Regions from separate parts of the Streptomyces sp. NPDC050164 genome, predicted to be linked through region 2. Evidence: predicted binding sites of a transcription regulator. Region 2 holds the regulator's gene; the other holds the start of a gene.

Region 1 (15,778 bases), on a different contig from region 2:
ATGACGAGCTGCCCGCCGCGCTGGGCGAACGTCTCCATCCAGCCGGCCATCTTCACGCGCTGGTCGACCGACTGCGCGTACCCGTCGAGGCTGCCCAGCCAGTCGATCGCACGTGCCGCGGGACCCTCGGCCCAGGAGCCGGGGGCGGCGACCGAGACGCCGAGTCCTTCGATCTTCGGGGCCTGGGACTCCCAGAAGTTCAGCTTGAGATCGCGCTCGTGCTGCAGTGCCGTGTGGAACATGCACTGCGTCGACATGACCCGGCCGGTGCGGATCTCGTCCGCCGTCCGGTTGGACATCAGGGTGACCTCGTACCCCTGCGTCTGGAGGCCGAGAGCGATCTGGAGCCCGGACTGACCGGCTCCGACGACGAGTATCTTCCGCATGCGGGGCTGTCCTCTACTCGGGGGTTTCGTCGAGCGCGTGGCCCACCAGGGCCAGGAGGGTCTCGATCACGGAGATCCGGCGACGCGCGTCCATGATCATGACAGGTATGCGTTTCGGGATGGTCAGGGCCTCCCGCACGTCCTCCGGCTCGAACAGCTCGCTGCCGTCGAAGTGGTTGACCGCGACCACGTACGGCAGTCCGGAGCTCTCGAAGTAGTCCAGTACCGGGAAGCAGTCCTTCAGACGGCGCGTGTCGGCCATGACGACGGCGCCGATCGCGCCGCGCACGATGTCGTCCCACATGAACCAGAAGCGCTGCTGGCCCGGCGTGCCGAACAGGTAGAGCACCAGGTCGTCGTCGAGCGTGATGCGCCCGAAGTCCATGGCCACGGTGGTGGTGGTCTTGCCCGGCGTGGCGGTGAGATCGTCGGTGGCCTCGCTCGCCTCGGTCATCAGCGCCTCGGTCTGCAGGGGCGTGATCTCCGAGGCGGAGCTGACCAGCGTGGTCTTGCCCACGCCGAAGCCGCCCGCCACCACGATCTTCGTGGCGATGGGGGCGCGGGTGCGGTCCGTCTCCCAGGCGTGCATGCTCTCGTCGGGCTGGGCGAACGGGGATGTACCGATGACGCCGCGAGCGGCGTCAGAGACGACGGAGTCCACTCAGCACCCTTTCCAGCAGAGCTCGGTCCGGGCGGCCCGTGCCATGGCCGGTTCCCGTCCCGTACACACGGATCTTTCCCTGGTCCGCGAGGTCGCTGAGGAGCACGCGGACCACGCCGAGCGGCATCTTCAGCAGCGCGGCGATCTCGGCCACCGTACGCATCCGGCGGCACAGTTCGACGATGGCCCGCAGCTCCGGCATCACGCGGGTGGACAGGGACCCGTTCGTCAGTTCCCTGCGCTCCTCCGGGGCGTCCAGCGCGGCCGTGCTCGCCACGATCGTCTCCACCAGCAGGACGTGGCCGAAGCGGGTACGGCCGCCGGTGAGCGAGTAGGGGCGGACCCGGGCGGGTTTTCGGTCGCCGCCGCGGACCGGGAGGTGCTGCTTCGGCGTACTGCTCATCGGGCACTCCCCGTCGTCTGGGAATCCTCCAGGGATTTTCGGAGTTCGCTGCGGAGTTCGGGCGTCAGGACGTGGCCGGCGCGGCCCACGAACAGCGCCATGTGGTACGCCACCACGCTCATGTCGCAGTCCGCGGAACCGTGGACGCCGAGCAGCGAACCGTCGCTGATGGACATCACGAACAGGCTGCCCTCGTCCATCGCGACCATCGTGTGCCGGACCCCGCCGAAGTCCATCAGCTTGGCGGCGCCGAGGGTGAGGCTGCCGATGCCGGAGACGATGGTGGCCAGGTCGGCGGCGGAGCCGCGTGGGCCGGTCCGCTCGGTCCCGTGGGCCTGGAGGGCCTCCCGGGCCTGCTGGTTGCGGTGGTCGTCGGAGGACAGCAGGAGCAGTCCGTCGGACGAGACGACCGCGACCGAGAGGATGCCGGGCACCTCCTCGACGAGGTTGGTCAGCAGCCAGTGCAGGTTGCGGGCCTCACTACTCAGTCCGATCAGTCCGAAGGTACTGGGAGCGGTCAACTGCTTGCCTCCTCGACTGTGCCCCCCGTGGCTTCTTCGGATTCAGCTGGTCCTGACGCGCCGGTGTCCGGCCGCTGGTGCGAGGCCGTCCGTTCGGCGATTTCCGCCTCCACCTCGCGGTAGCCGGCCTGGGCTCCCTGGCGGAAGCCGCCGAGGCGGCGGCGGAGGGCCTCGGCGTCCACGGAGCCGCTGCGCTGGCGTGGTGCGGCGGTCGGGGCGGTGATCTTGGGCGTGCGCTTGGGGAGGCCCTTGTCGGTGACGCGGTCCTCTTGGTCGTCGGGGGCGCGTTCGTGTTCCGCCTCGGCTTCTCCCCCACTCTCGGCTTCGCTCGAGCGGGAGGGGCCCTCACCGGCGGTGTCGTTCCCAGCCGCACCCCCCGTGCGGGTTTCATCGTCGGGTGCGGGTGGCCCCTGTGGGGCGGATTCGCCGTCGGCGGCTGCGGGCGCGTGCTCCGCCGGGGCGGGCTCGTCCTGCGGAATCGGGGCCAGCAGCTCCATCGTGGTCTCGGCGGGGGCTTCCGCCGGTGCCGGTTCCGGGTGCTCCGCGGCCTCCGTGCGCTCTGCGACCCCCGTGTGGTCCGCGGACTCCTGTGCCGCCTCCTCGCGCCGTACCGCCTTCTCCGCCAGCGCCACCAGCGGGTCGCCGTTGCTCGCGCGGCCGTGCAGGACGTTGGAGTTGGCCTCGGCGTCGGCACCGGGGAACGCGACGGTGTGGGTGGTGCCGGAGAGGGGGCCGGAGGCCGGGACGGCCGCGGCCGGGGCCGCCGCCAGCAGCGTGCGGGGCAGGACGACGACCGCCGCGACACCGCCCTGCTTCTGCTCGCGCAACTGCACGCGCACACCGTGCCGGTGGGCGAGGCGGGCCACGACGTACAGGCCGAGGCCGAGACCCTCCTCGCCCTCCTGGTCGTACGGCGCCTCCGGGTCGAAGTCGGCGAGGCGGGCGTTCAGACGCTCCAGCCGGTCCTCGGTCATGCCGATGCCCTCGTCCTGCACCGAGAGCATGACCTCGCCGTTCTCCAGCAGCCAGCCGGAGATCTCGACCGGCAGGTCGGGCGGCGAGAACGAGGTGGCGTTCTCCAGGAGTTCGGCCATCAGGTGGGACAGGTCGTCCGCGGCGAACCCGGCGATGTGCGCGTGCGGCGGCAGCGCGGCGATCCGGACCCGCTCGTACCGCTCGATCTCGCTCACCGCGGCGCGCACGACGTCCAACAGCGGCACGGGCCCGGCGGCGTGCTGGACGTGCTCGGTGCCGGCGAGGACGAGGAGGTTCTCGCTGTGCCGGCGCATGACCGTCGCGAAGTGGTCGAGCTTGAACAGCGTGGCGAGGCGGTCCGGGTCCTGCTCGCGCTCCTCCAGGTTCTCGATGACGGCCAGTTGCCGCTCGACCAGGCCGAGGGTGCGCAGCGCGAGGTTGACGAACGTACCGCCGATGGCCGTGCGCAGCCGCTCCAGCCGGGCGGCGGACTCGGCGAGTTCGCCGCGCAGTTCCTCGCGCGCGTCGGCCATCTTCTGGCGCTGGCCGACCAGGTGCTTGCGGTCGGACTCCAGCGTGGCGATCCGCTCGGTGAGCGTGAGGGCGTGCGCGTGCAGGGCGTTGACGGAGCGGACGACCTGGGCGAACTCGTCGTTGCGGCCGGTGAACTTGACGGGTTCCTCGGCCGTCGGAACCTCCGCCTCGGCCAGGCGCTTGGAGCCCAGGCGCAGGACGGCGAGGGGGCGCGTGAGGCTGCGGGCCATGCCCGTGGCGACGCCGACGGCGAGCAGCATCAGGGCGCCGAGGACGGCGATGCGGATCTCCAGCGCGGTGACGTCGTCGTCGCGCAGCGCCTCCAGGTCCTTGGTGCGGCGGTCGTAGAGGGCGGACTCCACGCCGCGCATCAGGTCGACGCGGGCGGACAGGGCCGCGTCCAGCTTCCTGGCGTTGGTGGAGAGTTCGCCGCTGGAGAGGGCCGGCTGGTCGGTGAGCGTGGCGAGGTACTTCTCGGCGGAGTTGACCTCGGTGCCGGTGACCGTGTTGTCGAAGGAGGTACGGGCCGGCTTGGGCGCGGTGTCGCGGAAGTCGGCCAGGGCCGCGTCGGAGCGCAGCCGGGCCTGCTGGGCGGCGGCGCTCAGGGCGTCGCGCTGCCGGGTGTCGGCGTCCGAGGATGTCTCGGTCGGCAGGCCGGTGACGGGGTCGATGACCGTCTCGGTGCCGCGCGGCACGCTGAGGGCGGCCAGCAGCAGCCCCCGGGCCGCTGCGGCCTGCTGGACGGCGGAGTCCAGCTCGGCCAGGGCCTGGCCGCCGGAGCCCGCGCGGGGCGGCGTCCGCTGCGCCAGCTGCTCGGCGAGCCGGTGGAGTTCGGTGATCGCGGTGGAGTACGCCTGGTGCGCTTGGAGAGCGCTGCTCTTGCCGGTGAGCGCCGCCCGGCGTACGGCCGCGATGGCGTCGAGGTCGGAGCGGAGCGAGGCGGGCGTGTCGGTGTCGGCGCGCAGCTCCTCGACCTGCCGGTCCACGCGGGCGCTGCGCTGCTCGGAGGGCGCCTTGGACTTGGGGCGGCCGGCCGCGATGTAGGAGGTGACGTCGTCACGCTCGTCGGCGAGGGAGTGCGCGAGGGCGAGCGCGTCCTGCGTCTGCTCGGCGAGCGTCACCAGCTCTTGCGAGTCGTGGAGTTGCCCTGAGGCGGCGAGGACGGACGGGGTGCCCGCACCGGCGATGGCCGCGGCGACCACGGCCACGGCCACGATGAGCCGGTTGCGTACATGGGTGGGGCGGCCCTTGCCGGTGGGGGGCGTCGGCTCAGCGCCCTGAACGGGGGCCGTCTGCTTGCCTGTGCGACGAGGCCGCGACTTCTGCACCGGTGCTCGCATTCCTGACTCGTGAACTCATGGGCCCGGATGACGCTCCGTCAACTGGTGCGTACTCCAGATACACTTCCCGACCCTCCCAGCGCCGGTGGGCAGCGCACGCGCATCACCTGACCCGCCACCCGAAGGAGTGAACCCCGGAGGAGAGTTGGGGGCAAGTTCCGCTGGCCCTTGCAGCGGCCTTGCGCGGCAAGCCGAATTGGACGCCGTGGGCGGGCGGTGGCAATATTCGCCACCAAGTTTTCCCGGAACAAAGCATTCCACCCCAAACAGGGCGTCTGACCTGCAAGGCTGCACCGGTCCCGCAACCATTGCCAGCTTTTTGCGGACCTCATGAAGGGCTCGTGCAGACTGGCTGGATGCGTACTGAACTCGCCTCGGAACCGGGAGACGCCGCCTGCCCCAACGAGGACTTCGTCAGCGTCGGACTACCGGCCTCCGGACAGGGTGGTTCGGTCGTCGTCCTGGACGGGGTCACGCCGCCTAAGGGTGGGACGGGTTGTCTGCATTCCGTCCCCTGGTTCACCGCGCGCCTCGGCGGAGCCCTGACCGAACTGACCGTTTCACTCCCGGATGTTCCTCTGGTCGACGCCTTGTCCCGTGCCATCGCGCGTACCGCCGAGGCACACGCCTCAACCTGTGACCTTTCTCACCCCCGCACACCTCAGGCCACGGTGGTCGTGGCCCGCTGGTCCCCGGCGGCGGTGGAGTACCTGGTCCTGTCGGACTCGGCTCTCCTCGTGGAGTCCCCGGACGGCGTGGTAACGCCCTTCCTGGACGACCGGCTGGCCCTTCTCCCCCGCTCGGCCCTGGCCACGGTCGCGCTGGTGGACTCCACGCTCCGCAACAAGGAGGGCGGCTTCTTCACGGCGGCGGCCGACCCATCGGTGTCCCGCCGGGCGGTGACCGGAACCCTGCCCCGCCAGGACGTACGCGCCCTGGCCGCACTGACGGACGGGGCGACGCGCTGGGTGGAGAGGTTCGAGGAGGGCGACTGGACGGACTGCTTCCACCTCATGCGCAAGGAGGGACCCCAGGCACTGGTGGACATGGTACGGACGCTGGAGCGAGCGGATTCGGCCGGTTCCTTCCCGGGCCGGGGCAAGACGCACGACGACGCGACGGTCGTGTACGTCGAGTTCTGAACACCCGGAACCGGCTGTTACTTCTCCATGCCCCGGTTGAGCTGGTGCAGCAGCCGGGCCAGTTCCGTGACCTCGTGGGTGTCCCAGTCGGCCAGGCGGCCGGCGTAGCGGGCGCGGCGGGCCTCGCGCACCCGGCGGACCCGGTCGTGGCCCTCCTGGGTGAGGGCGACGAGCCAGGCGCGTCCGTCGGCGGGGTCGGGCTCGCGGGCGACCAGGCCGAGTTCCTCCAGGGCGCGCAGCTGGCGGGACATGGTGGCCTTGCCGACGCCGATGTAGGCGGCGAGTTCCGTGGCCCGCTGCTTGCCGCACTCGTCCAGCCGTACGAGCAGGCCGTACGCGGATGACTCCAGGTCGGGGTGGACCTCCCGGGCCATCTCGCCCTGGCTGGCCCGGGCCCGCCGCAGCAGCACGGTCAGCTCCCGCTCCAGCGCCAGAAAGGCAGGCTGATCCACGCCGGTTCCGGCCAGAGAGGCGTCCCGGTGTCCATCGTCGTTGCCGTCCTGGTGCACGTGAGCCCTGCCTCGGTTGTCGCCCGCTACCTGCATTTTCCGCCATCCCCGGCCATCGCCGCAGTTCGGCAAGTATTCCGCAGGTCACGGGGTGCGCGTCCACGGGGCCGCCACACGGTGAAGGCCCGGGCCTCCCTCACGGGACCCGGGCCTTCCCTCATCCGATGGCCTCCGTCACGCGGCCACCGCAACCTCCGGCGCCGCGTCCGCGGTGGCGGGCGCGAGCGCCAGCTGAAGGACCTGGCGGACGTCGGTGACGGCGTGGACGTCGAGCTTGTCCAGCACCTCGGCCGGGACGTCGTCCAGGTCGGGCTCGTTGCGCTTGGGGATGATCACCGTGGTGACGCCCGCCCGGTGCGCCGCGAGCAGCTTCTGCTTCACGCCGCCGATCGGCAGGACCCGCCCGGTCAGCGAGACCTCGCCGGTCATCGCCACGTCCGTGCGGACCAGACGGCCGGACAGGAGCGAGGCGAGGGCCGTGGTCATCGTGACGCCGGCGCTGGGGCCGTCCTTGGGGACCGCGCCCGCCGGGAAGTGGATGTGCACACCCCGGTCCTTCAGATCGCCCACCGGCAGTTCCAGCTCGGCACCGCGGGAGCGCAGGAAGCTCAGCGCGATCTGCGCGGACTCCTTCATCACGTCCCCGAGCTGACCGGTCAGGGTCAGCCCGGCCGCGCCCGTCTCCGGGTCGGCCAGCGACGCCTCGACATACAGCACGTCACCGCCGGCGCCCGTCACCGCGAGGCCCGTCGCCACGCCCGGCACGGACGTCCGGCGCTCGGCCGGGTCCTGGGCGGACTCGGGCACGTGGTGTGGCCGTCCGATCAGAGCGCGCAGGTCCTCGTCCCGGACGGTGAACGGCAGCTCCCGCTCACCCAGTTCGTGCTGGGCCGCGACCTTGCGCAGCAGCCGTGCGATCGACCGCTCCAGGTTGCGGACGCCCGCCTCGCGCGTGTACTCACCGGCGAGCTTGCGCAGCGCGCCCTCGTCGACGTCGACCTCGTCCTTGTCGAGCCCTGCCCGCTCCAGCTGGCGCGGCAGCAGGTGGTCACGGGCGATGACGACCTTCTCGTCCTCGGTGTAGCCGTCCAGGCGGACGATCTCCATCCGGTCGGCCAGCGCCTCCGGGATCGCCTCCAGGACGTTGGCGGTCGCGAGGAAGACCACGTCCGACAGGTCCAGCTCGACCTCCAGGTAGTGGTCCCGGAAGGTGTGGTTCTGCGCCGGGTCGAGCACTTCGAGCAGGGCAGCGGCCGGGTCGCCCCGGAAGTCCGAGCCCACCTTGTCGATCTCGTCGAGCAGCACGACCGGGTTCATGGACCCGGCCTCCTTGATGGCCCGGACGACGCGGCCGGGCAGCGCGCCGACGTAGGTACGCCGGTGACCGCGGATCTCGGCCTCGTCGCGCACGCCGCCGAGGGCGACGCGCACGAACTTGCGGCCCATCGCGTGGGCGACGGACTCACCGAGCGAGGTCTTGCCGACACCGGGCGGTCCGACGAGCGCGAGCACGGCACCGCCCCCCCGTCGCCCGCCACCACCCTCAGCCGAGGCGCTTCGCGCCGCCCCTTGGTCGGGCCGCCCGCCGACCACGCCCAGCCCCCGGTCGGTACGCCGCTTGCGCACCGCGAGGTACTCGGTGATCCGCTCCTTCACGTCCTGCAGTCCGGAGTGCTCGGCGTCGAGGACGGCCTGGGCGCCCTGGATGTCGTACGCGTCCTCGGTGCGCTCGTTCCACGGTATCTCCAGGACCGTGTCGAGCCAGGTGCGGATCCACGAGCCCTCGGGTGACTGGTCGGAGGACCGCTCCAGCTTGTCGACCTCCTTGAGCGCGGCCTCGCGGACCTTCTCGGGCAGGTCGGCGGCCTCCACCCGGGCGCGGTAGTCGTCGGACTCCTCGCCCTCCTGCTCGCCGTTCAGCTCGCGCAACTCCTTGCGGACCGCTTCCAGCTGACGCCGCAGCAGGAACTCGCGCTGCTGCTTGTCGACGCCCTCCTGGACGTCCTTGGCGATGGACTCGGCCACGTCCTGTTCGGCGAGGTGGTCGCGCAGCTGCTGGGTGGCGAGCTTGAGCCGGGCCACCGGGTCGGCGGTCTCCAGCAGCTCCACCTTCTGATCGGTCGTCAGGAAGGGCGAGTAGCCGGAGTTGTCGGCGAGCGCCGGGACGTCGTCGATGGCCTGGACGCGGTCGACGACCTGCCAGGCACCGCGCTTGCGCAGCCAGGCGGTGGCGAGGGCCTTGTACTCCTTGACCAGGTCGGCGACCTGCCCGGGCAGCGGCTCGGGCACGGTCTCGTCGACGCGGGTGCCCTCGACCCAGAGGGCCGCGCCGGGACCCGTGGTCCCCGCACCGATCCTCACCCGCCCCCGGCCGCGGATCAGCGCGCCGGGGTCGCCGTCGGCCAGCCGGCCGACCTGCTCGACGGTGCCGAGCACACCGGTGTTCGCGTACGTCCCGTCGATGCGCGGCACCAGGAGTACCCGGGGCTTTCCGGGCGTTGACCGGGCAGCGGCCTGGGCGGCCTCCACCGCGGCACGCACCTCGGAATCGCTCAGGTCCAGCGGGACCACCATCCCGGGCAGCACGACCTCACCGTCGAGCGGCAGCACGGGCAGGGTGAGCGGTGTGGACGTCGAAGCCATGATCTCCCCTTCGGCAGTCAAGTTGAGCTATGCCGACTCAATGCGCGAGAGCCAGCGGATGTTCCCCACCGGTCGTTCGCTGTGAGCGATCGGCCGTGACGCCATGGGCGATCCGGGCCGTAGAGTGGGCGATGTAACAGATCAAAGCGGCAAGTGCCTATTACCAGGGGGCGGCGTGGACAGCACCGTGCAGGCGTGGGTGGACGGGTGGATCGTGTCGCGCGGGGCGGCTCCGCCCGTGACCGAGCCGTGGGGCTGCACGATCGACGTGGGGACGAACGGGCACGTCACACGGCATGTGTTCGGCGCGACCGGCGACGACCTCGACGAGACGGCCGTCCGCAAGGTGGCCGGCGCGGTGACCGGGGCCGGGGTGTGGCTGAAGGCGTTCCGGGACCCGTCGGTGGTCGCCGGCTGGCTGGACGACACCTGGTGGATCGACCCCGAGCCCGGCTGTCTGATGACGGTCCCGCTGAAGCCGGCCCCGGCGAACGCCCCGGACGTGCCCGACGGCTACCGGCTGCGCAGCTGGTCGCGCGGCGGAGTGACGCGCGTACTGATCGCCGCGCCGGACGATTCCCTGGCGGCGCGCGGCCAGATCGCCCCGACCGGCGCCACCGCCGTCGCCGACCAGATCGAGACGGCCCCGGAGCATCGCCGCAAGGGACTCGGCAGCCTCGTCATGCGGACGTTGCAGAACGCCGCCGTGCGGCAGGGGGCGCGGACCGGTGTCCTTGCCGGTACGCCCGCGGGGCGAGGGCTCTACGAGGCGCTGGGCTGGGAGGTAGTGGCCCTGCTCACCAGTGCGAAGCACTGCCCGCGGACCTGAACGGCCTCCCCTGCGGCTCCGAGCCGGCACGCCTCTTCCGCCACCGCCGGACCACCGGCCAGGTCGCGACGCCGATGGACAGGGCGATCAGATGCCCCCAGTTCGTCATCGGGTCGGTGAGGGCGAGCAGGTCCTGCAGCAGCATCCCGCCGAAGCCGGCCAGCAGCGGCACGCGCAGCCAGGGCCGCAGCAGACCGGCCAGGGCGCCGGTGCCGGCGGCGACGCCGAAGCTGACGCCGTAGTCGAGTCGGTGCAGCGAGCTCTCCGGGAGCTGCCCCGCCAGCACCGCGAGCCCGACCGGGACCTCGGTCGCCAGGGTGGCGAGGACGTGCCCGAGCAGGAAGACACCGGCCGTGCGCAGGCCGCCGATCCGCCGTTCCAGCGCGGTCAGCACGAGCACGAACCCGATCGCGAACGGCGAGGTCACCCCGCCCGCGAGCCACAGCGCACTGCCGACCAGCACCAGCTCCGGCGCCCGCACCAGGTGCGCCACATCCGTACTGGAGCCCTGGAGAAGGGCGTGCACCATGGCGGGGTCCGCGTGGGCGGAGATCAGCGAGGTGACACAGAGGACGACCGCGTACCCGAAGGTGAACGGCGTACCCGTGGGAGTGGGGAACAGCCGCCAGGGCCGCAGCACCCCGAGTCGAGGCCCAGGCTTTCCCACCGCCGTGGGCTCCGGTACGCCCGGGGCCACGGTCCCGTACGGCTCCCGGCCGCCGGCCCGCTGCCTCGGCACCCCGTCCAGCAGCCCCGGCATATCGGAAACGGGCGCGCCCGTCGGCGTCGGCGTGGCCGTCTCGTCGGCCGGCGCGGTGCGTTCCACGGCGGGCGCTCCTTCCGTCATGCCCCAGACTTCGCGCACCTCCGCTCCCTGTCTGTGACGGGCGCCACGCGAGAGCCGATTCACAGCAACCTGAAAGCAGCCCACCGCGTCCCCCGTCGGCCGCTCCCTAATTCTTGGCGCCGGACACCTCCCACCTGCCAGGATTCTCGGATGCCTATCTCGAACGACATCCCCCGCGTGCTGGAGCGTCGCGAGGGCCCGCACGGCGAGGTCGTGCTGCGACGGCACGGCGACCGGCTGGAGATCATCGCGAACGGCTGCTTCCTGATGGACACCTCCGACGGCCGCTCGGAGCGGCGGCTGATCGACGCCGCCCTGGACGCCCTGGCCGGCCGGGACCGTCCGGACGTGCTGATCGGCGGACTCGGCGTCGGCTTCTCCCTCGCCCACGCGGCGGCGGACCCGCGCTGGGCAGGGATCACGGTCGTGGAACGCGAGCACGCGATCGTCCAATGGCATCTCGACGGCCCGCTCTCCGCGTTCTCCGCCGAGGCCCTCGCCGACCCCCGCACGCACATCGTCGAAGCCGATCTCGTGGCGTACGTCAATGAGACATCCGCCACGTACGACGCCCTGTGCCTCGACATCGACAACGGACCCGGCTGGACCGTCACGGAGGGCAACGGAAATCTCTACTCGGAGGCCGGACTGGCAAGCTGCGTACGGGTGTTGAGACCCGGTGGGGTTCTCGCCGTCTGGTCCGCCCAGCCCTCTCCGGAATTCGAAGAAACCTTGTGGAATGCCGGGTTCCAACAGGTGCGTACCGAAGAGATCACGGTTGCCCGGGGCGTTCCGGACGTCGTACACCTCGGCATCCGCCCTGGATAGCAAAGGTGTACTGACTCCCCGTACGCTGCTCCTCTGACGCCGATCATTCAAGCGTCAATCGCAACCATGCGCAGACCGAGGGATCACCCCACTGATTCCGGAAAGCACACCCCAGGGGCGGGCGATGGAGCAGACACACACCTCCCACAACGGTTCGGCGACGGCTACTCCGGGCGCACAGCGCCGGGTCCTGGTGGTCGAGGACGACGCGACGATCGTGGACGCCATCGCGACCCGCCTGCGAGCCGAGGGATTCCTCGTGCAAACAGCGGGCGACGGCCCGGCCGCCGTCGACACGGCCGAGGCCTGGCAGCCCGACCTGCTGATCCTCGACATCATGCTGCCCGGCTTCGACGGTCTGGAGGTCTGCCGGCGGGTGCAGGCCGCCCGGCCGGTGCCGGTGCTGATGCTCACCGCGCGCGACGACGAGACCGACATGCTGGTCGGGCTCGGCGTCGGCGCCGACGACTACATGACGAAGCCGTTCTCGATGCGGGAGTTGGCGGCGCGCGTCCACGTGCTGCTGCGCCGCGTGGAGCGGGCCGCGCTGGCCGCCGCGACGCCGCGCAGCGGCATCCTGCGCCTCGGCGAGCTGGAGATCGACCACGCGCAGCGCCGGGTCCGGGTGCGCAGTGAGGACGTTCACCTCACGCCGACCGAGTTCGACCTGCTGGTGTGCCTGGCGAACACCCCGCGCGCGGTGCTCTCGCGCGAACAGCTGCTCGCCGAGGTCTGGGACTGGGCGGACGCCTCCGGCACCCGGACCGTCGACAGCCACATCAAGGCGCTGCGCCGGAAGATCGGCGCCGAGCGGATCCGTACGGTGCACGGCGTGGGCTACGCCCTGGAGACCCCGACGCCATGAGCGGCGGGCCGGGAGCACGGAGAGGCCCCGGGGATCCGGAACCCTGGGGCGGGGTGAGCCCGTTCTCGATCAAGACGAAGCTCGGCGCGCTGGTCGTCATCTCGGTGCTGATCACCACGGGCCTGTCGGTGATCGCGGTGCACACGAAGACGGAGCTGCGCTTCATCACGGTCTTCTCGATGATCGCCACGCTTCTCATCACGCAGTTCGTGGCCCATTCCCTCACCGCGCCGCTGGACGAGATGACCGCGGTGGCCCGTTCCATCTCGCAGGGCGACTACACCCGCCGGGTGCGGGAGAACCGCCGTGACGAGCTGGGCGACCTGGCCGTGACGATCAACGCCATGGCCGACGAGCTGGAGGCCCAGGACCGCCAGCGCAAGGAGCTGGTGGCGAACGTCTCGCACGAGCTGCGCACCCCCATCGCGGGACTGCGCGCGGTGCTGGAGAACATCGTCGACGGCGTCACACAGGCCGACCCGGAGACGATGCGCACGGCCCTGAAGCAGACCGAGCGGCTCGGCCGGCTGGTGGAGACGCTGCTGGACCTGTCCCGCCTGGACAACGGCGTCGTACCGCTGAAGCAGCGGCGGTTCGAGGTGTGGCCGTATCTGTCCGGCGTGCTGAAGGAGGCCAACATGGTCGCCTCCGTGCGCGCGGGCATCGCCACCGGCTCGGGCAGTCACACCCGTACGGACGTCCATCTGCACCTCGACGTCCACCCGCCGGAGTTGACCGCGCACGCCGACCCGGAGCGCATCCACCAGGTCGTCGCCAACCTCATCGACAACGCGGTCAAGCACAGCCCGCCGCACGGCCGGGTGACGGTCAAGGCGCGCCGCGGCTCGCTGCCGGAGTCGCTGGAGCTGGAGGTGCTGGACGAGGGCCCCGGCATTCCGAAGTCCGAGTGGCACCGCGTCTTCGAGCGGTTCAACCGCGGCAGCGCCAAGCGGCCGCAGGGACCGGGCAGCGACGGCGGTACGGGACTCGGCCTGGCGATCGCCCGCTGGGCGGTGGATCTGCACGGCGGGCGGATCGGAGTGGCTGAATCCGAGCGGGGTTGCCGGATTCTTGTCACTCTTCCGGGACTTCCATCTGTGCCAAGTTGACGTAAAGTTCGAAGCGGAGCCACAAGATCCATGGGCGTCCGCGCTGACGGACACGTGTGATCAGGCACAGGCCCGCGCCGTCGGCGCGTGAGGCCCTGCCGAGCCCTTCCCTCTTTAAGCGGAACCACGCTTGTTTCCCGCCATTTCAAGCCCCGAAACACGCTCCAAGATGTGACTTGCACGACGTTGCACGGGCCCGACCTGACCTACCCGGTCCGGGAGGCGTAGCCTTGATTCCCGCTGTCCATCATCTTGTGAAGCGGAAGAGGGCGGTTGCCGCCGTGTCGCCACAGTCCCCCAGTAACTCGAGCATCTCGACCGACACCGACCAAGCGGGTAAGAACCCCGCCGCGTCGTTCGGTGCCAACGAGTGGCTCGTCGACGAGATCTATCAGCAGTACCTCCAGGACCCGAATTCGGTAGACCGAGCCTGGTGGGACTTCTTCGCCGACTACAAGCCGGGGGCGGCTGCCGCCTCGGCTCCGGCGGGTACCGCGGCCGCGGGGGCCGCGGGGACCACCACCGCTCAGCCGGCGGCCCAGGCCGCCCCCGCCCCGGCGGCCCCGAAGCCCGCGGCCGCCGCGCCGGCGCCCGCTCAGGCGAAGCCCGCCGCGCAGGCCCCGGCCCAGCCCGCCGCTCCGGCGAAGGCCGCCCCGGCTCCCGCCAAGCCGGCCGCCGCCGCGAAGCCGAAGGCCGAACCGGCCGCCGAGGCCCCCTCGGGCCCCGAGCAGGTCGTGCTGCGCGGCCCCGCCGCCGCGGTCGCGAAGAACATGGACGCCTCCCTGGAGCTGCCCACGGCCACGTCCGTGCGCGCGGTCCCGGTGAAGCTGCTGTTCGACAACCGCATCGTCATCAACAACCACCTCAAGCGGGCGCGTGGCGGGAAGATCTCCTTCACGCACCTCATCGGCTACGCGATGGTCCAGGCCATCAAGGCGATGCCGGCGATGAACTACTCGTTCGCCAAGGTGGACGGCAAGCCCACCCTGGTCAAGCCGGAGCACGTCAACCTCGGTCTCGCCATCGACCTGGTCAAGCCGAACGGCGACCGCCAGCTGGTCGTCGCGGCGATCAAGAAGGCCGAGACGCTGAACTTCTTCGAGTTCTGGCAGGCCTACGAGGACATCGTCCGCCGCGCCCGCGACGGCAAGCTGACGATGGACGACTTCTCCGGGGTCACGGTCTCCCTGACCAACCCCGGCGGCCTCGGCACGGTCCACTCGGTGCCGCGTCTGATGCCCGGCCAGTCCGTGATCATGGGCGTCGGCTCCATGGACTACCCGGCGGAGTTCCAGGGCACCTCCCAGGACACCCTGAACAAGCTCGGCATCTCGAAGGTCATGACGCTCACGTCGACCTACGACCACCGGGTGATCCAGGGCGCCGCCTCCGGCGAGTTCCTGCGCCAGGTCGCGAACCTCCTGCTCGGCGAGAACAACTTCTACGACGAGATCTTCGAGGCGCTGCGCATCCCCTACGAGCCGGTCCGCTGGCTCAAGGACATCGACGCCAGCCACGACGACGACGTCACGAAGGCCGCCCGCGTCTTCGAGCTGATCCACTCCTACCGGGTCCGCGGTCACGTCATGGCCGACACCGACCCGCTGGAGTACCAGCAGCGCAAGCACCCCGACCTGGACATCACCGAGCACGGGCTCACCCTGTGGGACCTGGAGCGCGAGTTCGCCGTCGGCGGATTCGCCGGCAAGTCCCTGATGAAGCTGCGCGACATCCTCGGCGTGCTGCGCGACTCGTACTGCCGCACCACCGGCGTCGAGTTCATGCACATCCAGGACCCGAAGCAGCGCAAGTGGATCCAGGACCGCATCGAGCGCTCGCACACCAAGCCGGAGCGCGAGGAGCAGCTGCGCATCCTGCGCCGGCTGAACGCCGCCGAGGCCTTCGAGACCTTCCTGCAGACGAAGTACGTCGGCCAGAAGCGCTTCTCCCTGGAGGGCGGCGAGTCCGTCATCCCGCTGCTGGACGCCGTGCTGGACTCGGCCGCCGAGTCCCGCCTGGACGAGGTCGTCGTCGGCATGGCCCACCGCGGCCGGCTGAACGTCCTCGCCAACATCGTCGGCAAGTCGTACGCGCAGATCTTCCGCGAGTTCGAGGGCAACCTCGACCCGAAGTCGATGCACGGCTCCGGTGACGTGAAGTACCACCTGGGCGCCGAGGGCACCTTC
Region 2 (15,778 bases):
GCGTCTTCACCGAGTCCAGCAGCAGCTGGGCCACGTCCACCACCTGGATGGACTCCTTCGCCTTGCCGTCGTTCTTCTTGCCGTTGACCGAGTCGGTCAGCATCACGAGGCAGAAGGGGCACGCCGTCGACACGATGTCGGGGTTCACCGACAGCGCCTCGTCGACACGCTCGTTGTTGATGCGCTTGCCGATGCGCTCTTCCATCCACATCCGCGCACCACCCGCACCGCAGCAGAAGCCCCGCTCCTTGTGGCGGTGCATCTCCTCGTTGCGGATGCCGGGGACGCTGGCGATGATCTCGCGCGGGGGCGTGTAGATCTTGTTGTGGCGGCCCAGGTAGCAGGGGTCGTGGTAGGTGATGATGCCCTCGACCGGGGTGACCGGGATGAGCTTGCCCTCGTCCACCAGGTGCTGGAGCAGCTGAGTGTGGTGGATGACCTCGTAGTCGCCGCCGAGCTGCGGGTACTCGTTGCCGAGGGTGTTGAGGCAGTGCGGGCAGGTGGCGACGATCTTCTTCGCCGACTTGGGCTTCGCGGACTCCGGGACGACCTTGCCGTCGTCGTCCATCTCCTCTCCGAACGCCATGTTCAGTGCCATGACGTTCTCCATGCCGAGCTCCTGGAACAGGGGCTCGTTGCCGAGCCTGCGCGCCGAGTCGCCCGTGCACTTCTCGTCGCCGCCCATGATGGCGAACTTGACGCCCGCGATGTGGAGGAGTTCGGCGAAGGCCTTCGTGGTCTTCTTCGCGCGGTCCTCCAGGGCGCCGGCGCAGCCGACCCAGTACAGGTACTCGACCTCGGACAGGTCCTCGATGTCCTTGCCGACGACCGGGACCTCGAAGTCGACCTCCTTGAGCCACTCCAGGCGCTGCTTCTTCGCCAGGCCCCAGGGGTTGCCCTTCTTCTCCAGGTTCTTGAGCATCGTGCCCGCCTCGGACGGGAACGCGGACTCGATCATCACCTGGTAGCGGCGCATGTCGACGATGTGGTCGACGTGCTCGATGTCCACCGGGCACTGCTCGACGCAGGCACCGCAGGTGGTGCAGGACCACAGGACGTCCGGGTCGATGACGCCGTTGTCCTCCAGCGTGCCGACCAGGGGGCGCTCGGCCTCCGCCAGCGCGGACGCCGGGACACCCGCCAGCTGCTCTTCGGACGCCTTTTCCTCGCCCTCCATCGTCTTGCCGCCGCCCGCCAGCAGATACGGCGCCTTGGCGTGCGCGTGGTCACGCAGCGACATGATCAGCAGCTTCGGGGAGAGCGGCTTGCCCGTGTTCCACGCCGGGCACTGCGACTGGCAGCGGCCGCACTCGGTGCACGTGGAGAAGTCCAGCAGGCCCTTCCAGGAGAACTGCTCGACCTGGGAGACGCCGAAGACGTCGTCCTCGCCCGGGTCGGTGAAGTCGATCGGCTCGCCGCCGGAGGTCATGGGCTGGAGCGCGCCCAGCGCCGTCCCGCCCGTCGCCTCGCGCTTGAACCAGATGTTCGGGAAGGCGAGGAAGCGGTGCCAGGCGACACCCATGTTGGTGTTGAGCGACACCACGATCATCCAGATGAACGAGGTGCCGATCTTGATCATCGCGACCAGGTAGACCAGGTTCTGCAGCGCCGTGACCGACAGGCCCTCGAAGGCGAGGACCAGGGGGTACGAGGCGAAGTACGAGGCCTCGTAGTGGTCGACGTGGTGGAGCGCGCCCTCCAGGCCCCGCAGGACGTAGATCGCCAGGCCGATGGTGAGGATGACGTACTCGACGAAGTACGCCTGGCCGGCCTTGGAACCGGCGAAGCGGGACTTGCGGCCGGCCCGCGAGGGCAGGCTCAGCAGCCGGATCACCATGAGCACCGCGATGCCCAGGACCGTCATCACGCCGATGAACTCGATGTACAGCTCGAACGGCAGGAAGTCGCCGATGACCGGCAGCACCCAGTCGGCCTGGAACAGCTGGCCGAAGGCCTGGGCCAGGGTGGGCGGCAGTGTCAGGAAGCCCACGGCGACGAACCAGTGGGCGACACCGACGATCCCCCACCGGTTCATGCGCGTGTGGCCGAGGAACTCCTTCACCAGGGTCACGCTGCGCTGGTAGGGGTTGTCGGTCCGGGTACCGGCGGGCACGGGCTGGCCCAGCTTGAAGTACCGGACGAACTGGCCGATCGCGCGTGCGAGCAGCGCGACGCCGACCACGGTCAAGACCAGCGACACGATGATCGCGGCGAGTTGCATGGGGGCTCCTCGGGCCTGCGAGGGTTTGTCGGGGGAACTTGTCTCTCTGGAAAGTTCCCCGAGATTACTAAGCGGTAACTTATGCAGTCCGTCTGAGACTACCCCTATCCTCCGCCGCACTGTAGCCGGGTGGGCAGTGATCTGAATCGCTGAGGGTTGCCTCAGAAACTCGTGTTATTCGTACCGAATTGTCATAGTGACGCCTAACTTATATCCGTGCTCTACGGGATCGTCGCCGCCGCCACCGCCCTTCTCCTCGCCGCCCTGCTCGCGGCCCTCCTCCGGGCCCCCGCCCTGCGCCTTCGCGTCCTCGACCGGCGGCGGCAGGGGGAGGTGCCGTTGTCCGGGGGTGTCGTCGCCGTGCTCGGGCTCGTCGACGACGTGTGGCGGTTGCGGCGCCGGGTGCTCGTCGCCGGTACGGCCGTGGCGGCGGCGTGCGTCGCGCCGTACGGCGAGACCGGGATTGGGGGCGGGCTGCTCGCCGCCGGGTGGGTCGTGGGGGTGACCTTCGCCTTCCGGGGGCTCGATCACGCCGACGGGCTCGCGGGGTCCGCGGGCGTGCTGACCGCCTTCGGGGTGGCGGCCTGTGCGGCCGTGGAGGTGATGGACGGGATCGCGGTGCTGATGAGCGTGCTGGCCGCCGCGCTGACCGGGTTCCTCCTGCGCGACTGGCATCCCGCCCGGGCCGCGCTCGGGGCGTGCGGGTCGATGTCCGCGGGGTTCGTGCTGGCAGCCGGGGCTGTGTACACACGGGCCGGGTTCGGGGTCGGGGAGAGTGCCGGGGTGCTGTTCGCGCTGACCGCCGTGGTGTGCGCCGACGCCGTGCTGGTGCTGCTGTCGCGGCGGCTGGGCGGGCGGGCCGTCCTCCGGAGCGGGCCCGATCATCTGGCGCACCGGCTGCGATGGCTCGGGCTGACCGTGCCGGGGGCGACTGTCCTGCTGGGGGCCGGGGCGTTCTCCGGTGTGCTCGTCGGGGTACTCGCGCACGCCGGGTGGGTCGGGGGCGACGCCCTGTGGTGGGTGGCCGGATTGGCTCTTGTGGCCGTGTTCGCCCTCTCCCGTGTTCCCGTATACGCCGATCGACGCACCGTATCGCCGCAGGCCAGAGCGCCGTTGCGTGTAAGGAGCGGATAAGACTTGAGCCCGGTCGACTCAGCTCTGTTGACCGGTTGGGAGCCGTCGTGCACACTTGAGTCCGTTCCACTCAAGTCAGCTGGAGGAATCAACCATGGCACGTGCGGTCGGCATCGACCTGGGCACGACTAACTCCGTCGTCAGCGTTCTGGAGGGCGGCGAGCCCACCGTCATCACCAACGCCGAGGGCGCCAGGACCACGCCGTCCGTCGTCGCCTTCGCCAAGAACGGTGAGGTGCTCGTCGGAGAGGTGGCCAAGCGTCAGGCGGTCACCAACGTGGACCGGACCATTCGGTCGGTCAAGCGGCACATGGGCACCGACTGGAAGATCGAGCTCGACGGGAAGCCCTTCAACCCACAGCAGATCAGCGCCTTCGTGCTGCAGAAGCTGAAGCGGGACGCCGAGTCCTACCTGGGCGAGAAGGTGACCGACGCGGTCATCACCGTCCCGGCGTACTTCAACGACTCCGAGCGCCAGGCCACGAAGGAGGCCGGCGAGATCGCCGGTCTGAACGTGCTGCGCATCGTCAACGAGCCCACCGCGGCCGCCCTGGCGTACGGCCTCGACAAGGACGACCAGACCATCCTGGTCTTCGACCTCGGTGGCGGTACGTTCGACGTCTCGCTGCTGGAGATCGGCGACGGTGTCGTCGAGGTGAAGGCCACCAACGGTGACAACCACCTCGGTGGTGACGACTGGGACCAGCGCATCGTCGACTACCTGGTCCAGCAGTTCCAGTCCGGCCACGGCGTGGACCTGGGCAAGGACAAGATGGCCCTGCAGCGTCTTCGCGAGGCCGCCGAGAAGGCCAAGATCGAGCTGTCCTCGTCCACCGAGACCTCGATCAACCTGCCCTACATCACCGCCTCCGCCGAGGGCCCCCTGCACCTCGACGAGAAGCTCACCCGCGCCCAGTTCCAGCAGCTGACCGCGGACCTCCTGGAGCGCTGCAAGACGCCGTTCCACAACGTCATCAAGGACGCTGGCATCTCCATCAGCGAGATCGACCACGTCGTCCTGGTCGGCGGCTCGACCCGTATGCCCGCCGTCGCCGAGCTCGTCAAGGAGCTGACCGGCGGCAAGGACGCCAACAAGGGCGTCAACCCGGACGAGGTCGTCGCCATCGGCGCCGCCCTGCAGGCCGGTGTCCTCAAGGGCGAGGTCAAGGACGTCCTGCTCCTCGACGTCACCCCGCTGTCCCTCGGTATCGAGACCAAGGGCGGCATCATGACCAAGCTCATCGAGCGCAACACCACGATCCCGACCAAGCGGTCCGAGATCTTCACGACGGCCGAGGACAACCAGCCCTCCGTGCAGATCCAGGTCTACCAGGGCGAGCGCGAGATCGCGGCGTACAACAAGAAGCTCGGGATGTTCGAGCTGACCGGTCTGCCCCCGGCGCCGCGCGGTGTCCCGCAGATCGAGGTCTCCTTCGACATCGACGCCAACGGCATCATGCACGTGACCGCGAAGGACCTGGGCACGGGCAAGGAGCAGAAGATGACCGTCACCGGCGGCTCCTCGCTGCCGAAGGACGAGGTCGACCGCATGCGCCAGGAGGCCGAGCAGTACGCGGAGGAGGACCACAAGCGCCGCGAGGCCGCCGAGTCCCGCAACCAGGGCGAGCAGCTCGTCTACCAGACGGAGAAGTTCCTCAAGGACAACGAGGACAAGGTCCCCGGCGACATCAAGACCGAGGTCGAGGAAGCCGTCGGTGAGCTGAAGGAGAAGCTCAAGGGCGAGGACACGGCCGAGATCCGCACCGCCACGGAGAAGGTCGCGGCCGTCTCGCAGAAGCTCGGCCAGGCCATGTACGCCGACGCGGGCGCCGCGCAGGCCGCCGACGGCGCCTCCGCCGGAGCCGGCGCGGGTGCCGGTGCCGGTGACGCCAAGGCCGACGACGACGTGGTCGACGCCGAGATCGTGGACGACGAGCGGAAGGACGGTGCCGCGTGACGGAGGAGACCCCGGGCTTCGACGAGCAGCAGCCCGACGTCCCTTCCGGCGCCACCTCCGATGACGCCGAGCCGAAGGCTGCCGCCTCCTCCCCGGAGGAGGCGGCAGCCCCGGCCGGGGACACGGGCCAGGACGTGGCTCTGGTGGCCCAGCTGGACCAGGCCCGCACGGCGCTCAGCGAGCGCACGGCGGACCTCCAGCGCCTCCAGGCCGAGTTCCAGAACTACCGCCGCCGGGTCGAGCGTGACCGGATCGCGGTCAAGGAGATCGCCATCGCGAACCTCCTGACCGAGCTCCTGCCCGTACTCGACGACATCGGCCGCGCGCGGGAACACGGCGAACTGGTCGGCGGCTTCAAGTCCGTCGCCGAGTCGCTGGAAGGTACCGCGGCCAAGATGGGCCTCCAGCAGTTCGGCAAGGAGGGCGAGCCCTTCGACCCGACGATCCACGAAGCCCTGATGCACAGCTACGCACCGGACGTCACCGAGACGACGTGCGTGGCGATTCTGCAGCCCGGGTACCGGATCGGCGAGCGCACCATCCGCCCCGCGCGGGTGGCGGTGGCCGAGCCCCAGCCGGGGGCACAGACGGTCAAGGCGGACGAGACCGCCGAAGCCGACGACAAGGAGAGCGGTGGCCCGGAAGAGGGCTGACGACATAGCGGACGAAGGGAAGGAGGGGCGTCGAGGATGAGCACCAAGGACTTCATCGAGAAGGACTACTACAAGGTCCTCGGCGTCCCCAAGGACGCCACCGAGGCCGAGATCAAGAAGGCGTACCGGAAGCTCGCCCGCGAGTACCACCCGGACGCCAACAAGGGCAATGTCAAGGCGGAGGAGCGCTTCAAGGAGATCTCCGAGGCCAACGACATCCTCGGCGATCCCAAGAAGCGCAAGGAGTACGACGAGGCACGCGCCCTCTTCGGCAACGGCGGCTTCCGCCCGGGGCCCGGCGCGGGCGGCGGCTCCTTCAACTTCGACCTGGGTGACCTCTTCGGGGGCGCCCCGGGCGCCCCGGGCGGCCAGGGCGCCGGCGGTTTCGGCGGTGGACTCGGTGACGTCTTCGGGGGCCTGTTCAACCGTGGCGGCGCGGGCGGACCGGGGACGCGCACGCATCCGCGGCGCGGCCAGGACATCGAGTCCGAGGTCACGCTGAGCTTCACGGAGGCGATCGAGGGCGCGACCGTCCCGCTGCGCATGTCCTCGCAGTCGCCCTGCAAGGCCTGCTCGGGCACCGGCGACAAGAACGGCACACCGCGCGTGTGCCCGACCTGCGTCGGCACCGGGCAGGTCGCCCGGGGCAGCGGCGGTGGCTTCTCCCTCACCGACCCCTGCCCGGACTGCAAGGGCCGCGGCCTGATCGCGGAGAACGCCTGCGAGGTCTGCAAGGGCAGCGGCCGGGCCAAGTCCTCGCGGACCATGCAGGTGCGCATCCCCGCGGGCGTCAGCGACGGCCAGCGGATCCGGCTGCGCGGCAAGGGAGCCCCGGGCGAGCGCGGCGGCCCGGCGGGCGATCTGTACGTGGTCGTGCACGTCGACTCCCACCCGGTCTTCGGCCGCAAGGACGACAACCTCACCGTCACCGTCCCGGTGACCTTCGCCGAGGCGGCCCTCGGCGGCGAGGTCCGGGTGCCGACGCTGGGCGGGCCGCCCGTCACGCTGAAGCTGCCGCCGGGCACGCCCAACGGCCGCACCATGCGCGCCCGGGGCAAGGGCGCGGTCCGCAAGGACGGCACCCGCGGCGACCTCCTGGTCACCGTGGAGGTGAGTGTTCCGAAGGACCTGACGGGGAAGGCTCGTGACGCACTCCAGGCGTATCGCGAGGCGACCGCGGGTGAGGATCCGCGGGCGGAGCTGTTCCAGGCCGCGAAGGGAGCATGAGTCAGATGGACGGTCGTCGACGCAACCCGTATGAACTGACCGAGGAGACCCCGGTCTACGTCATCTCGGTGGCGGCCCAGCTGTCCGGCCTGCACCCGCAGACCCTGCGTCAGTACGACCGCCTGGGCCTGGTGTCTCCGGACCGCACCCCGGGCCGGGGTCGCCGCTACTCGGCCCGGGACATCGAACTGCTGCGCACCGTCCAGCAGTTGTCGCAGGACGAGGGCATCAACCTGGCCGGCATCAAGCGCATCATCGAACTGGAGAACCAGGTCGCCGCGCTCCAGGCCCGCGTGGCCGAGCTGGAGGACGCGCTCGACGGCGCGGCGGCGGCCATGCGCCAGCGCGAGGCGGCGGTGCACGCGTCGTACCGCCGCGACCTGGTGCCGTACCAGGAGGTCCAGCAGACCAGCGCGCTGGTGGTGTGGCGGCCGAAGCGGCAGCAGCAGTCGGACTGACGCGCGTACGCCTGTGAAAGGGGCCGGGAGGAGACTCCCGGCCCCTTTCGTACGTCTTGGGCCGTTTTCCGCCGGGTCTCCCGTGGATGACTGCATGGTGCATGGCACTTGGAGACGATTCCGCAGAGCCTTCACAACACTCGCGGAGCGTGGTGTTGTCATCTCGTTAAGTGGTTCCGCTTGACGCTGGGGGCGCGTCCGCGTTGGCTTTTCAGTCACATGGGCCACAAAGGTGTGCCCACGTCCGAATCACACGCGAAGTGAGCTCCGCATGCGTCGTCGTATCTCCATATCCGTGGCCGCGGCCACGATGTCCGTCACGCTCGCCGGCTGCGGCGTGCTCAACGCGACCGGGAGCAGTGACGACGCGAGCCCGACCAAGGGCAACGACATCACGGTGGGTCTGCTCCTCCCGGAGAAGGCGAACACGCGGTACGAGAACTTCGACTACCCCATCATCAAGACGAAGGTCGAGTCCCTCACCAACGACCAGGGCCGCGTCGAGTACGCGAACGCCGAGGCGAGCGCGGACAAGCAGGCCGACCAGTTGCAGAAGATGATCGACGACCGGGTCGACGTGATCCTGCTGGACGCCGTCGACGCGCACGCCATCGCGGGCGGCGTGCAGAAGGCCAAGGACGCGGGCATCCCGGTCATCGCCTACGACCGGCTGGCCGAGGGCCCGATCGACGCGTACATCTCCTTCGACAACGAACTGGTCGGCGAGGTCCAGGGCCGCACCCTGCTGGAGGCCATCGGTGAGAAGGCGAGCCTCTCCGACAAGATCGTCATGATGAACGGCTCGTCGACGGACCCGAACGCCAAGCAGTTCAAGGCCGGTGCGATGTCCGAGCTGAACGGCAAGGTGACGATCGCGCAGTCCTTCGACACCAAGGACTGGAAGCCGGAGAACGCGCAGGCCAACATGGCCGAGGCGATCGAGAAGATCGGCAAGGACAACATCGACGCGGTGTACTCCGCCAACGACGGCATGGCCGGCGGCATCGTCAAGGCCCTGGAGGCCGCGGGCGTGACCGAACTGCCGCCGATCACCGGCCAGGACGCGGAGCTCCCGGCCGTGCAGCGGATCATCACCGGTGAGCAGTACATGAGCGTGTACAAGTCGTACCCGCAGGAGGCCGAGAACGCCGCGGAGATGGCCGTGGCCAAGGTCCAGGGCCGCGACATCCAGTTCGCCGCCCTCGCCCGCGACAAGGTCGACAGCCCCACCCACAAGGGCATCCCCGCCCAGCTCGTGCCGGTGGTCGCCCTGACGAAGGCCAACATCAAGGACACGGTCGTGGCCGACGAGGTCTACAAGCTGGCGGACATCTGCACGGCGAAGTACAAGGCGGCCTGCCAGGCGATCGGCCTGAAGTAACCGCTTGGTTCGTCGTCTTCCGCTCTCCCTGGATGCCTCCTCCTCACCCCGGAGGGATCCGGCGGCATCCGGTGGTCACCGGTGGTTTCCGGCGAGGGCGGCGCGGGGAGCCGTGTTGCGGAGCAGGTCCCGTCCGCGCATAGTTGCGCTGCGAAGGACGGCGAAACCGGGGGTGGGATGGGCGATGGCCGGGCACGGGGCGGAGGAGCATCCACATGGTGCTGACCGACTGTGCGAGGCCGGGGATCGCGTGTATTCCCGGGCCGTACGGCGGGGCCGCGTGCCGCGCCGGGACGCGGATCCGGTGCCGTGCCTGCTGGAACTCGCCCTGCTGCACCCGGACCCCGACGACATGGACTGGCTGGTGCCGACCTCCCCGCAGGAGGTCATGACCCGGCTGCTGCGCGGGATGTACGACGAGGTCAGCGCGAGTCAGCGGCGGGTGGGTTCGGCCGTCGCGGCGTTCGAGTGGTACGCCGGGCTGGGGCGCCACGTGCAGCCGGCCCCGTCGGCGGGCGAGGGCTCGGCGATCCGGGTGCTGGACGGCCTCGCCCGGATCCAGGCCGCGATGGACGAGGCGACCCAGGCGTGCACGACCGAGGTGCTCACCGTGCAGCCCGGCGGCATCCGGCGCGAGGCGGAACTCTCCGAGGGGCTGCACCGGGCGCTGACGCTGCGCGGCCGTGGCGTGCGGATGCGGGACCTGTACACGCATGTCGCCCGGCACGGGCACGGGCTGCTGAACTACCTGGAGCTGATGGGCGACGCGGTGGAGGCGCGCACGCTGGACGAGGTGATCGACCGGCTGATCCTCTTCGACCGGACGGTGGCCTTCATCCCCGCCAACACCGACCGCACGATGGCCCTGGAGCTACGGCACCCGGCGATCGTCGAGTACCTGGTCACGGTGTTCGAACGGCTGTGGCGCCTCGCCATCCCCCTGACCGCCCCGCTCCCCGACACCGGCATCGAGGGCATCTCCCACCGGGAGCAGTCCATCGCCGCGCTGCTGGCCGAGGGACACCAGGACGCGGTGATCGCGGAGCGGCTGGGGATAAGCGTGCGGACGTGCCGGGCGCACATCGCCCGGCTGTCGGAGACGCTGGGGGCGGCGAGCCGTACGCAGTTGGGGGTGCGGATCGCCCAGGTGGGCCTGGACGGACAGCCGCGCTCGGCGGCGTCCCTCAGCATCCCTGATCAAGAATCCCCGAGCGTGCGATGAGGAACCCGAGCTGCGCCCGGCTCTGACTGCCCAGCGTCGCCGCGAGCTTGGCGATGTGGACGCGGGCTGTGCGGATGTTCATGCCGAGACGGTCTGCGATGACGGCGTCGGTGTGGCCTTCGGTGAGGAGGGCGGCTATGGCGCGCTGGCGGGCGGTGATGCCCTTTGGGGAAGGCTCGGGTGCGGCTTCGGGGAACATGGGGGTGGCCAGGCGCCAGAGGCGGTCGAAGGTGGTGGCCAGGTGGTCGACTACGGCCGGTTGCCGGATCTCCAGGGCGAGTGCGTCGTCCTTGTCGGCCGGCACGAAGGCCACGGTGCGGTCGACAAGGATGAGACGGTCGGGGACTTCGTCCAGGGATCGCGCTTCGACGTCGCCCTTCAGGCGCTCGTGACGGGCGGTGATCGTCGGGAAGTGGCGCATCGTGTGCGGGTACAGGGTGCGCAGGCGGCAGCCGCGGTCCAGCGCGGCCTGGTCACGGCCGAACGCCGTGGCGTCGGCCACCTGGCCGCGTTCGCCGGTGAGTCCGGCGCGGGGCTGGACGGTGGCTGTTTCCTCAGAGGCTTCGGCCATGGCTTCGGTGATGGCCTGGTTGATCCGCTCCGTGCCGGTGAGCAGCCGGATCGTGGGGGTGTCGGTGACCGCGGGGTGTGGGCCGGCCATCCTCATGAGGGAGCCGAACGTCTCGGCCAGCCGTGCCTCACGCCGCCGTTCGCTCGCTATCCGCTCCTCGGAGGTCCGCAGCAGCCGGTGCAGCGCGACGACCGGGGCGACGGGCTCCAGCCGGGTCGGTTCGTCGACGGCGGGGTGCAGCAGACCCAGGTCGACGAGGCAGGGGGCGGCCTGGGCTTCCTCCGCCGGCAGCTGCCCCTGGCGCAGGGCCCGTTCGTACAGCTCCGTGCCCGCGGAGCACAGGTCCTCCATGCCGTGCTCGCGGTGCGGCGCGCTCACTCGGGCGCTCCCTCCCGTTCCAGGATGCCCGACTGTGCGATGAGATAGCCGAGTTGGGCTCGGCTGCCGCTGCCCAGGAGCGAGGCCAGCTTGGCTATGTGGGCCCGGCATGTACGCACGTTCATGCCCAGGCGGCGGGCGATGGCCTCGTCGACGTGGCCCTCAACGAGGAGCTTGGCAATGGAGTACTGGATCTCTGTTATGCCGTCGGGCGCGATCTCGTAGGGGGTGCTCTCGCTCAGCGGGACCGCACGGTTCCACATGAACTCGAACACCTTGATCAGGTAGCGGATGATCCCCGGGTGCCGCAGCTCCAGCGCGACCTGCTGGTCGTCACGGGTGGGGATGAAGGCGACGGTCTCGTCGCAGATGATCAGGCGCTCCACGAGCTCGTCGATCGTGCGGTACTCCGCCTTGCCGTCGGCGAGCCGGGCGGAGTAAGCCAGTTGCTCCGGGTTGTACCGGGCCGTGTGCTGGTACACCGTGCGTATCCGCACGCCACGTTCTATCAACGGCCTGTCGCGCATCATCCCCTGGAGGAGGCTGTGCTCGGACACCCGGTCGCTCGGTTGCAGCGTGAGCATCTCGCTCTGGCACTGGGCCGTGGCCATGTTCAGCGCGGCGTTGATCCGCTCACCGCCCTCCAGGACGGTGATGGAGTCGCTGGTCGTGGCCATCTGGGCGCCGAGCGTCATGAACGGCTGAAAGGTCTCTGCGAGTTCGACCGCCCGCCGCCTGCGCGCCGCTATCTCCTGTTCCAGAGGGTTGAGCTGCCGGGAGAGGGCGACCACGGGGGGAACCGGGCGAAGCCAGGTCGGGTCGTCGGGATCGGGGTGGAGCAGGGCCAGCTCGATCAGGCAGGGAGCGGGGTCGGCGTCCTCGCGCGCCAGGCGTCCGGCGCGCAGGGCGATGGTGTATAGACGGCCGCCTTCCTCGCACAACTCCGTAATCGGATGGGGATGTGTCGCATTAGTCTGATTCGATCCCAAATCTGCACCCCCCAGGGTCCTGAACATGCAGGAACATGATGCATTGATTCTGTGGCCATGACGTGCCCGAATGAGCCATCGTCGTACCTGACGGGGGAAAAGGGGACCTTCAAGTGAGGACGAAGCCGACTATGTGCAGCAGAATGCTTCGCTCGGTGCTTGTCGCCGCCTTCTCCGCCGCCGCGGCCCTGGGGGTGCTCGGGGGCTTCTCCGACGCGAAGGACGAGGTGCGGGCGAACAGTACCTGGCCTTCGGTGGCGGTGAACGCCGACGCCGCCAGCAGTGGAAACTCCGCGGGTTCCGCTGCTGACGAAGCCGGGAGCTGACCGTGACCACTCCACCCGACGACCGCTCCTTCCGCCGTGAAATGGCCACCGCCTACCGCTCGGGCTGGCACTTCATCGACCTGGTCACCGCCATCCCCCACAGCGGCGACTCGTTGATGGTGACCGTTTTCGGCGAGCCGGTGGTCGTCACGCGGGACGAGGAAGAGGACGTACGGGCTTACCGGTGTCTGCGGCGGCCTCGGGGGGCGCCGCAGCCCGTCCGGTGTGCCGTACGGTACGGAATGATCTTTGTGAACCTGGATAAAAGGGACCATGAGCAGGTGGAGGCCGACTCTCCTGCTCCGAGGACCATCTCTGCCACCCCCCGCAGTGCCTGACGCGATTCCCCCGTCGTAACAGATCGCTCAGGTGCTTCCCCCCGCAGCGGCGTCACCGTGACCTGAACACGGTGACGCCGCTGCAGTTTCTGGCGACATTTCCGGTTATCGCCCCAGTCACACGGTGGCTGGATCCAGTCGATCACCGGTGTGGATTTTCACTCGGGTCAACCTCGCCCCATCGCTCGCGTCAGCTCTATCTCGATCACCACGCGTGCGGGGTTCGGTGAAGGGGTTCGCCCGTAGCGCTCCGCGTAGCGGCGCTCCGCCTCCGCGACCCGGTCCGGTTCGGTGCGGACGAAGGCCCGGCCCTCCAGCGTCGCCCAGCGCTTGCCCTCCAGCTGGCAGACGGCGACCGCAGCCCCTTGTTCCCCCGCGGCCAGCACGTGCCGCGCCTTCGCGCTCGCCTTGTTCGTGATCACCCGAGCGAGCCGGGCCGCGGGATCGTATGTGACCCCGACGGGTACCACGTGCGGAGTGCCGTCCGGGCGGGGAGTCGTCAGGGTGCACACGTGCCGTTCCCGCCAGAAGCTGAGATACGGCTCGTCCGGAGCGCCCGGATCAACGGAGTACTTGGTCGCCATGCCCAGGAACTTAGCTCCTGTGACCCTCCCCGAACCGGCATTGAGTGGACTAGACTCAACTTTGTGCAAGTCGTTCGGGTCAGTGCAAGGAGGAGAACGCGAACGTGGACGCCGAGCTGACCAACCGGAGCCGGGACGCGATCAACGCGGCCAGCAACAGGGCGGTGACCGAGGGGCACCCCGACCTCACCCCCGCCCACCTGCTTCTCGCACTGCTCCAGGGGCAGGACAACGAGAACATCACCGATCTGCTCGCCGCGGTCGACGCCGACCAGGCGGCCGTACGCGCCGGAGCCGAGCGCGTGCTCGCCGGGCTGCCCAGTGTGACCGGGTCCACCGTGGCGCCGCCCCAGCCCAACCGCGAGATGCTCGCCGTCGTCGCCGACGCGCAGGCCCGCGCCAAGGACCTCGGGGACGAGTACCTCTCCACGGAGCACCTCCTCGTCGGCATCGCCGCGAAGGGCGGCGCGGCCGGCGAGGTGCTGTCCCAGCAGGGCGCCGACGCCAGGAAGCTCCAGGACGCCTTCCAGAAGACGCGGGGAGCGCGCCGGGTGACCACGGCCGACCCCGAGGGCCAGTACAAGGCCCTGGAGAAGTTCGGGACCGACTTCACCGCCGCCGCGCGGGAAGGCAAGCTCGATCCCGTCATCGGGCGGGACCAGGAGATCCGGCGCGTGGTGCAGGTGCTGTCCCGGCGGACCAAGAACAACCCCGTCCTCATCGGTGAGCCCGGCGTCGGCAAGACCGCCGTCGTCGAAGGGCTCGCCCAGCGGATCGTCAAGGGGGACGTGCCGGAGTCCCTCAAGGACAAGCGGCTCGTCGCGCTCGACCTGGGGGCCATGGTCGCCGGAGCCAAGTACCGGGGCGAGTTCGAGGAGCGGCTGAAGACCGTCCTCGCCGAGATCAAGGAATCCGATGGGCAGATCATCACCTTCATCGACGAGCTGCACACCGTCGTCGGGGCGGGCGCCGGCGGCGACTCGGCCATGGACGCGGGCAACATGCTGAAGCCCATGCTCGCCCGCGGTGAGCTGCGCATGGTCGGTGCCACGACCCTCGACGAGTACCGGGAGCGGATCGAGAAGGACGCCGCCCTGGAGCGGCGCTTCCAGCAGGTGCTGGTCTCCGAGCCGACCGTCGAGGACTCCATCGCGATCCTGCGCGGGCTCAAGGGCCGCTACGAGGCCCACCACAAGGTGCAGATCGCCGACAGCGCGCTGGTCGCCGCCGCCACCCTCTCCGACCGGTACATCACCTCCCGCTTCCTGCCCGACAAGGCCATCGACCTCGTCGACGAGGCGGCGTCGCGGCTGCGCATGGAGATCGACTCCTCCCCTGTGGAGATCGACGAACTGCAGCGCGCCGTCGACCGGCTGAAGATGGAGGAGCTCGCGATCGGCAAGGAGACCGACGCGGCCTCCCGCGAGCGCCTGGAGAAGCTGCGCCGCGACCTCGCCGACAAGGAGGAGGAGCTGCGCGGCCTCACCGCCCGCTGGGAGAAGGAGAAGCAGTCCCTCAACCGCGTCGGCGAGCTGAAGGAACGCCTCGACGAACTGCGCGGCCAGGCCGAGCGCGCCCAGCGCGACGGCGACTTCGACACCGCCTCCAAGCTCCTCTACGGCGAGATCCCCGCCCTGGAGAAGGAACTGGAGGCCGCTTCCGAGGCCGAGGAGGCGCTGACATCTTCCGCCTCCGGCGGGGGCGCCAAGGACACCATGGTCAAGGAGGAGGTCGGCGCCGACGACATCGCCGACGTCGTCGCCTCCTGGACCGGCATCCCCGCCGGGCGCCTGCTGGAGGGCGAGACGCAGAAGCTGCTGCGCATGGAGGACGAGCTCGGCAAGCGGCTCATCGGCCAGACCGAGGCCGTGCAGGCGGTCAGCGACGCCGTGCGGCGGTCCCGCGCCGGGATCTCCGACCCCGACCGCCCCACCGGCTCCTTCCTCTTCCTCGGCCCGACCGGTGTCGGCAAGACGGAACTGGCCAAGGCCCTCGCCGACTTCCTCTTCGACGACGAGCGGGCGATGGTCCGCATCGACATGTCGGAGTACAGCGAGAAGCACAGCGTGGCCCGGCTGGTCGGCGCCCCGCCCGGATACGTCGGCTACGAGGAGGGCGGCCAGCTCACGGAGGCGGTGCGCCGCCGTCCGTACTCCGTCGTCCTGCTGGACGAGGTGGAGAAGGCCCACCCCGAGGTCTTCGACATCCTGCTCCAGGTGCTCGACGACGGGCGTCTCACGGACGGCCAGGGCCGCACGGTCGACTTCCGCAACACCATCCTCGTCCTGACGTCGAACCTGGGCAGCCAGTTCCTGGTCGACCCGATCACCAGTGAGGCG

The links. The regulator HspR, encoded in region 2, represses chaperone genes until heat shock. The targets are predictions, from matches to a motif close to TTGAGNNNNNNNNNCTCAA.
Region 1: a site for HspR is predicted at 9,137-9,155, ahead of lon (endopeptidase La). Genes of this name have one in related genera too.

What each region holds. Positions count from the first base shown of each region.
Region 1 is NZ_JBITJK010000061.1:18,831-34,608, reverse strand. It holds gene ACIBNA_RS42725 (styrene monooxygenase/indole monooxygenase family protein) at 1-386, opposite strand, end outside; gene ACIBNA_RS42720 (GTP-binding protein) at 400-1,047, opposite strand; gene ACIBNA_RS42715 (DUF742 domain-containing protein) at 1,028-1,450, opposite strand; gene ACIBNA_RS42710 (roadblock/LC7 domain-containing protein) at 1,447-1,971, opposite strand; gene ACIBNA_RS42705 (nitrate- and nitrite sensing domain-containing protein) at 1,968-4,820, opposite strand; gene ACIBNA_RS42700 (protein phosphatase 2C domain-containing protein) at 5,177-5,962, shown strand; gene ACIBNA_RS42695 (MarR family winged helix-turn-helix transcriptional regulator) at 5,980-6,471, opposite strand; gene lon (endopeptidase La) at 6,646-9,114, opposite strand; gene ACIBNA_RS42685 (GNAT family N-acetyltransferase) at 9,290-9,943, shown strand; gene ACIBNA_RS42680 (rhomboid-like protein) at 9,912-10,769, opposite strand; gene ACIBNA_RS42675 (spermidine synthase) at 10,941-11,618, shown strand; gene ACIBNA_RS42670 (response regulator transcription factor) at 11,743-12,483, shown strand; gene ACIBNA_RS42665 (ATP-binding protein) at 12,480-13,592, shown strand; gene ACIBNA_RS42660 (multifunctional oxoglutarate decarboxylase/oxoglutarate dehydrogenase thiamine pyrophosphate-binding subunit/dihydrolipoyllysine-residue succinyltransferase subunit) at 13,874-15,778, shown strand, end outside.
Region 2 is NZ_JBITJK010000016.1:62,951-78,728, forward strand. It holds gene ACIBNA_RS22005 ((Fe-S)-binding protein) at 1-2,221, opposite strand, end outside; gene ACIBNA_RS22010 (MraY family glycosyltransferase) at 2,438-3,355, shown strand; gene dnaK (molecular chaperone DnaK) at 3,450-5,312, shown strand; gene grpE (nucleotide exchange factor GrpE) at 5,309-5,965, shown strand; gene dnaJ (molecular chaperone DnaJ) at 6,002-7,192, shown strand; gene ACIBNA_RS22030 (heat shock protein transcriptional repressor HspR) at 7,198-7,650, shown strand; gene ACIBNA_RS22035 (sugar ABC transporter substrate-binding protein) at 7,922-9,031, shown strand; gene ACIBNA_RS22040 (LuxR C-terminal-related transcriptional regulator) at 9,216-10,253, shown strand; gene ACIBNA_RS22045 (LuxR C-terminal-related transcriptional regulator) at 10,216-11,202, opposite strand; gene ACIBNA_RS22050 (helix-turn-helix transcriptional regulator) at 11,199-12,218, opposite strand; gene ACIBNA_RS22055 (hypothetical protein) at 12,335-12,517, shown strand; gene ACIBNA_RS22060 (hypothetical protein) at 12,520-12,855, shown strand; gene ACIBNA_RS22065 (pyridoxamine 5'-phosphate oxidase family protein) at 13,023-13,439, opposite strand; gene clpB (ATP-dependent chaperone ClpB) at 13,544-15,778, shown strand, end outside.